One region of the Synechococcus sp. PCC 6717 genome, then DNA from elsewhere that is predicted to be linked to it. Evidence: riboswitches for the same ligand, from Rfam matches in the RefSeq annotation. Region 1 holds a riboswitch; the other holds the start of a gene.
What was found. Region 1 has a riboswitch for cobalamin ahead of L5470_RS13050 (energy-coupling factor ABC transporter permease). Riboswitches for the same ligand answer to the same signal wherever they lie in the genome.

Region 1 (3,410 bases):
GCTTGCAAGGGAAGATGAGTCGGCCTATCAATTTATTGGTGCTAGGGGTTGACAAGGTTTTGGGGGCACCGGAAGGCTCGCCAGAAAGTTTCCGTGGCCGCACCGATACTATTTTGCTGGCGCGGTTTAACCCTGATGACAACACCATCACAGTGTTGAGTATTCCTCGGGACAGTCGCGTTGACATTCCGGGCTATGGGGTTGATAAAATCAATGCGGCCAATGTCTATGGTGATGTCCCCCTAGTTGCCAAGGTGGTGAGTCAAACCCTGAACTACACTCCGGTTGATCGCTACATTCGCATTGGCCCGGGAGCGTTTCGTGCCCTTGTGGATTTGGTGGGGGGCGTAGAGGTCAATGTTCCCAAGCGGATGTATTACAGTGATCACACCCAAAAACTCTACATTGATCTCTACCCTGGATTACAAACCCTCAACGGTGAGCAGGCTGAGGGCTTTGTACGGTTTCGCTACGATGACCTCGGTGACATTGGCCGGGCACAACGCCAGCAAATGTTGATCAAGGCGCTGCAAACGAAACTAGCGAATCCAGTCATGTTGACGCGGCTCCCCCAACTCCACGAGGTTCTCCAGAAACACGTAGATACCGATTTGACCTTTGGCGAACTGATGGCGATCGCCCAATTTAGCCTGCGCACGGATCCTGAGAATCTGCGCATGATTCTGTTGCCCGGGCGCTTTAGTGGTGATGGGTACGATGCCAGCTACTGGCTCCTTGACTACGACGGGATCGATCGCATCGTTGAGACTTACTTTGCAGCGCGATCGCGCTCAGTGTCAGCCAGCCCCACTTGGAGTGAAAGTGGTTCGGTACGCATCGCGTTACAAAATGCCTCGGGACACCCCGATGCGGCTCAAGATATGGCGGACTTTCTATACCACCATGGCTACAGCAATGTCATCATTAGCGATGACTGGCACCAAGAAGCCGCCGCAACCGAAGTCTTGGCGCAGCAAGGAGATTTAGGGGCGGCTCAAATGGTGCGCTCTGTATTGGGGGTTGGGCGGGTGTCGGCCAACTCAACTGGGGTGATTTCGTCGGATGTAACGGTGCGCATTGGCCGCGATTGGGTTGACATCCTGCATTGAGGCGCAAACGCTTCCAAGGGTAACCGAGCAGTCCTGACCTATAATAGCGCTAATCGGTTTCTGTGGGGAGCAGCCACAGAACGCAAGGGGGAAAGTCCGGTGCAAGTCCGGCGCTGTCCCGCAACTGTGATGACGGTTTTTGGCCGCTCTGAGTCAGGATGCCCGCCGAGGATTGTTGCATATCTGCGAGGTACAGATGAATGAAAGTCAGGCAATGGAAGCGGCTCCCTCTGCTGGGGGCGATCGCCCTGCTGGCGATGTATATGGTGATTGCCAGCCCGAGGGCGGTGTTGGCGATGCACATCAGTGAAGGGTTTTTACCCGTTGGCTGGGCGCTGGGCTGGTGGTTAGGGTTCTTGCCATTTTTGGGATGGGGACTCTGGTCACTGCGGCAACAGGTGAAGACACAGCCCGAGTCCACCCTACTACTCGCATTGGCGGGMGCCTATGCATTTGTTTTATCGTCGTTAAAACTTCCCTCGGTCACCGGTAGCTCGTCCCACCCGACGGGAATTGCCCTAGGAACGGTTCTTTTTCGGCCACCCATCATGACGGTGTTGGCCACCTTGGTCTTACTGTTTCAGGCGTTGCTCATTGCCCACGGTGGCTTGACCACCTTGGGTGCCAATGGCTTTTCCATGGCAGTGGTCGGGCCATGGGTGGCATGGGGCTGCTATAACGGCATCTTGCGTCTGACCGGAAAGCCGGCGATCGCCCTGTTTACTGCTGCGTTTGCGGCTAATGTCATTACCTATGCCCTCACCGCGTGGCAGTTAGCCCTAGCCTTTCCCGATAGTGTTGGCGGGGTGGCAGCCGCATTTGGCAAATTTGCCGCCGTGTTTGCCATCACCCAAATTCCCCTTGCCATTAGTGAGGGTCTATTGACGGTTTTAGTCTGGAACTGGCTCACCACTTACTGCGCAGCAGAATTACGCACCCTTAATCTGTTACAGGAGCGTGGTCACCATGGTTAACTCGAAAGCGAAGCAGGTTTGGCTGCTGCTTGGTGCCGTTGTGCTCCTTGGGGCAGCACCGCTGCTGTTTGTTAACGCCGAGTTTGAAGGTGCCGATGCCCAAGCGGAAGACCTCATTACCGACATTGCACCCGATTATACCCCTTGGGCTACGCCGGTGTTTGAACCCCAGAGTGCGGAGGTTGAGTCACTATTCTTTGCCCTGCAAGCCAGTCTGGGGGCGGGGGTGATTGGCTTTGTGGTGGGGCAATACACCGAGCGCCACCGCCAAAAACGTCTTCAAATTCGCCGGGAGAAGTAACGGTAGCGTGCTGCATGCACCATCACCTTGACTCCTACGCCTACCGGAATGGGCTACGGCACATACCGCCCGAGCAGAAGCTCCTTTTTGCGATCGCCCTGCTCCTGTTTACGTTTTTTGCCCATCCTCTCAGTCAAGGGCTGTTGTGGCTCTGGCTCAGTGTCTGGGTTGTTGGCTATGCTCGCATCCCGTGGCGGGTTTATGCTGCGGTGCTCGGGGCGATCGCCCTATTTTGGGTGTTGAGCCTGCCCAGCCTGTTAGTGCAGGTGGCACCCACAAGCTTAGTGACGACAACAACAGAGCCACTGCTGGGGCGCCTCAGTGTTGGTGGATGGTCGGTCTTTATTCCGCAGGCACAGGTCACTCAAGCCCTTGGGGTGGGGCTGCGCACCTTGGTGGCCAGTAGCTGTTTGGTCTTTATCCTTTTCACGACCCCCTTTCCAGAACTGCTAGGGGTACTTGAGCGGCGCTCAGTCCCCTCCTTTCTGCTGGATATTTTGATGCTCATGTATCGCTATATTTTTATTCTGCTGGACACAGCCGTCAGCCTCCAGCTCGCACAGCGGGCACGGGGGGGGTATCAACGGCGATCGCGCTGGCTCTATAGCCTCAGCCTGTTGGCAGCACAACTGTTTCGGCAGTCCTTACAGCGCTACCAAGGCACAAACCTTGCACTCCTGAGTCGCGGGTTTACGGGACAGTTTCGGGTGTGGCGATCGCCGCCCTACGCATACTCCCAGCGGTATGCTGTGGAAGCAGGACTTGGCGGTGGCCTGCTGCTGCTAGTCAATCGTATCCTTGGTTGAGACTATGTCTGTACCGCTGCTGGAGTTTCGCCACGTTTGGTTTCGCTACCCCAACACCCTAACACCGGTGTTGCAAGACTGCTCGGTGGCGCTTGGTGCTGGTCGGAAAACCGCCCTACTGGGTCTGAATGGCTCTGGCAAATCCACCCTCTTTTACGTGGCGGCAGGACTCTACCGCTGCGATCGCGGTGAGGTGTACTGGCAAGGACAGCGACTCGTG
Region 2 (3,410 bases), on a different contig from region 1:
AGGGGATGGAGTTAATCCAAGCGGCGTTACCGGCCTTTCTGCGGGGGGCGCTGAATACCCTTATTTACTGTGCGATTTCCTTCCCGATCGCCATTGTGCTTGGCATTCTCTTGGCAGCAATGACCACCTCCCCTTACCTGTTTTTGCGCTGGCCTGCTGCCGGATTTATTGAGGTGATGCGCGGTACCCCCATGATCACCCAACTGTTGTTGCTGTACTACGGTGTCGGGGCAGTTTTAGCGCAGATCAATTTAGCAACGTGGGTGAATGCGTGGACAGCAGGGGTCACGGCTCTAGCCCTTAACTATGCCGCTTACGAAGCAGAGGTCTTTCGGGCTGGCCTGGGCGGCGTGGATTCGGGTCAACGGGAGGCGGCGCTGTCCTTGGGGATGACCCAGCAGCAGGGGTTTGTGCGGGTGATTTTGCCGCAGGCGGCGCAAATTGTTATTCCACCCCTGATCAATGATTTCATTTATATGCTCAAGGATTCGGCCATTGTCAGTGTGATTGCAGGGGTCGATCTGACATCGGTGTTGCGGGTCTGGATCATCCGTCATAGTAGTCATCCCTTCCCCCTTTATGCCCTAGCGCTGGTGCTGTATTTGTTGATGAGTTTGCCGATCGCTGCGTGGGGGCGGCACATCGAACACCGTCTAAAGGCTAGAATGTCCTAGGGGTTGCCTCTGTTACCAGTTGCTGGAGCCAGTTGATGTTGCCTTCTGTGGGCGATCGCCTACACCTGACCTACCTGAGTGGTTCTAAAACCGATCCTGCTGGCCAAGATGTCATTGCTGGCTTGAGTTGTTCACCGCAAAAATATTTACCCTCCTACTACTTTTATGATGCCGTTGGGTCGCGGTTATTCGAGCAGATTACTGACCTGCCAGAGTACTACCTCACCCGCACCGAACTAGCGCTGCTGAGTCAACACGCCAAAGAAATTGCCACCCTGACCGGCATCTGTGAATTAATTGAGCTCGGCAGCGGCAGCGATCGCAAAATCCGCTACTTACTCTCCGCCTATGCCCAGCTACAACCTCAGCTTGTCTATCGTCCCATTGATGTCAGTGGCTCGATGCTCAAAACTAGTGCCATAGCGCTGCTGAAGGATTATCCCCAACTGTGGATCAATGGCCTTGTGGGCACCTACGATATTGGCCTAGAGCACTTGCCCCCACCCCTTGCACCGCGACGCTTACTCTGTTTCTTAGGCAGTACCCTAGGCAACCTCTCACCGGTTGAGTGCCAACGTTTCTTCAGCCAACTGTACCGGGTGCTCAATGTTGGTGACTACCTGCTCCTTGGAGTTGACCTAGTAAAAGACACCAAAGTTTTGCTTGCCGCCTACAATGATGCTCAGGGGATTACGGCTGCCTTTAATCGCAATATCCTTAGCCACCTTAACTGGCGATTTCAGGGCAACTTCGAGCCATTGGCCTTCGATCATCGAGCCATTTATAACCCAGTGGCACAGCAAATCGAAATGTATCTTGACAGCCAAAACACACAGACGGTAACCCTCACTGCCCTAGAATTGACCTGTGACATTGCCGCCGGGGAAAGCATCCTCACAGAAATCTCGCGGAAGTTTTGGCTGGATTCCCTAAGGTCAGACCTCGTGGCGGCTGGCTTGACGTGGGTTCGAGCCTTTACCGATCCAAACCACTGGTTTGCTCTATGTTTGTGTTGCCGGTGAACACACAGGAGGCGGTCTAGGGGGTAGCGAGTCCCCACCCCCCGCATAGACAGAGCCACAATACGCTCGTTAGAATTGGAAGGTTAACCGTGAAGAGCAGTTTGTAGGGAAACACCAGTGTAAATCTGGGGCTGTGCCGCAGCTGTGAGGGGAGCGATCCCTAAGCCAGAATGCCTACCTACTGCGGTTCACTCTATTTGTCTGCGTTGCACAGGCATGGAGTTATAGCGTGGTCGTTACTATTCAGCCCAACGATTCAATTCTTAATCCCCTGAGTTTTAGCCTTGATTTACCACCCTTACCCCAGCCCCGACCGCTACTGATGGTGGGTCATGGTACTCGCGATCCGCAAGGCCGCCAAGCATTTTTAGACTTTGCCCATGCGTATCATCAATTAGATCCTTGCCGCCCGGTCTTTCCTTGCTTCTTGGAGTTGACTCAACCCTCGATTTTTGAAGTTTTAAGCCAGTGTGCAGTAGAGGGCTACACCGATCTGTCGGTACTGCCGATTTTATTATTTGCGGCGCGCCACAACAAATTTGATGTGACCAATGAACTGGATCGTGCTCGCCAAGCGTTCCCGCAGTTGCGCTATCACTACGGTCGCCACTATGGCATTGCCCCTGAAATTCTCACCCTCTGGCGATCGCGCCTTGAAATGCTCGACTCACCGGAATTTAACCCCCGAGGCATTGGCCGCGACGACACGGTGTTACTGGTGGTGGGACGTGGCTCGAGTGACCCCGATGCCAACGGCGATGTCTTCAAGCTAGCGCGGATGCTCTGGGAAGGTAGTGGCTACAAGACCGTTGAGGTGTGCTTTATTGGTATTACCCATCCCCGCCTAGAGGTAGGGTTTGCCCGCGCCAATCTCTATCAGCCGCAGCGGGTGATTGTCCTGCCCCACTTTATGTTCACTGGCGCACTGGTGAAAAAAATCTATACCCTGACCGCTACTGCCCAGCAACAGTACCCGGCGGTAGAATACGTTAACTTGCCGGAAATTGGGTTACATCCGCAGTTATTTTATTTAACGCGGCAACGGGAAATAGAAACCCTCACCGGCCAAGTGGCCATGAATTGCGAAGCCTGTAAATTTCGCTTGGCGGCGATCGCCCATGGTGCCGATCATTCCCACCATCACCACCACGATCACAACCATAACCATGAGTCTCATTCCCACGGGCATCATCACCCCAGTGTGAATTTAGATCATCTACCCAGCTACCATCAACGGATTTGGCAGGTTCCCTAGGGGGATGGCCACCTAAGGAAAATGCTAGACTAGGGGGTAATGATCCCTTTTTTCAAGCTTGGACGGGGCTTGTTTATGGCGATAAAGTATCCTCCCCAGACGGTTGATCGCGTTTTGATTTTTGACACGACGCTGCGGGACGGAGAGCAGTCTCCGGGAGCCGCACTGAATGTAGATGAAAAACTCACGATCGCCCGTCAACTGGCTCGGCTAGGGGTGGATATTATCGAGGCTGGTTTCCCTTTTGCCAGCCCTGGAGATTTTGAAGCCGTGCAGCGGATTGCCGAAGTGGTGGGCACCGAAACAGGGCCAGTGATTTGTGGCCTAGCACGAGCCACCCGCTCGGATATTGAAGCGGCAGCCAACGCCTTAAAACCGGCCTACTATCCACGCATTCATACGTTCATTGCCACCTCTGACATTCACCTTGAGTACAAGCTCAAGAAAACCCGCGCAGAG

Region 2: linked by a shared signal. The riboswitch ahead of L5470_RS08575 (sirohydrochlorin chelatase) and the one ahead of L5470_RS13050 (energy-coupling factor ABC transporter permease) in region 1 are both predicted to bind cobalamin.

Annotation. Positions count from the first base shown of each region.
Region 1 is NZ_JAKLTV010000055.1:17,297-20,706, forward strand. It holds gene L5470_RS13045 (LCP family protein) at 1-1,109, shown strand, start outside; cobalamin riboswitch at 1,147-1,293, shown strand; gene L5470_RS13050 (energy-coupling factor ABC transporter permease) at 1,310-2,083, shown strand; gene L5470_RS13055 (energy-coupling factor ABC transporter substrate-binding protein) at 2,076-2,384, shown strand; gene cbiQ (cobalt ECF transporter T component CbiQ) at 2,399-3,190, shown strand; gene L5470_RS13065 (energy-coupling factor ABC transporter ATP-binding protein) at 3,195-3,410, shown strand, end outside.
Region 2 is NZ_JAKLTV010000017.1:46,983-50,392, forward strand. It holds gene L5470_RS08565 (amino acid ABC transporter permease) at 6-674, shown strand; gene egtD (L-histidine N(alpha)-methyltransferase) at 710-1,696, shown strand; cobalamin riboswitch at 1,760-1,892, shown strand; gene L5470_RS08575 (sirohydrochlorin chelatase) at 1,926-2,951, shown strand; gene L5470_RS08580 (2-isopropylmalate synthase) at 3,027-3,410, shown strand, end outside.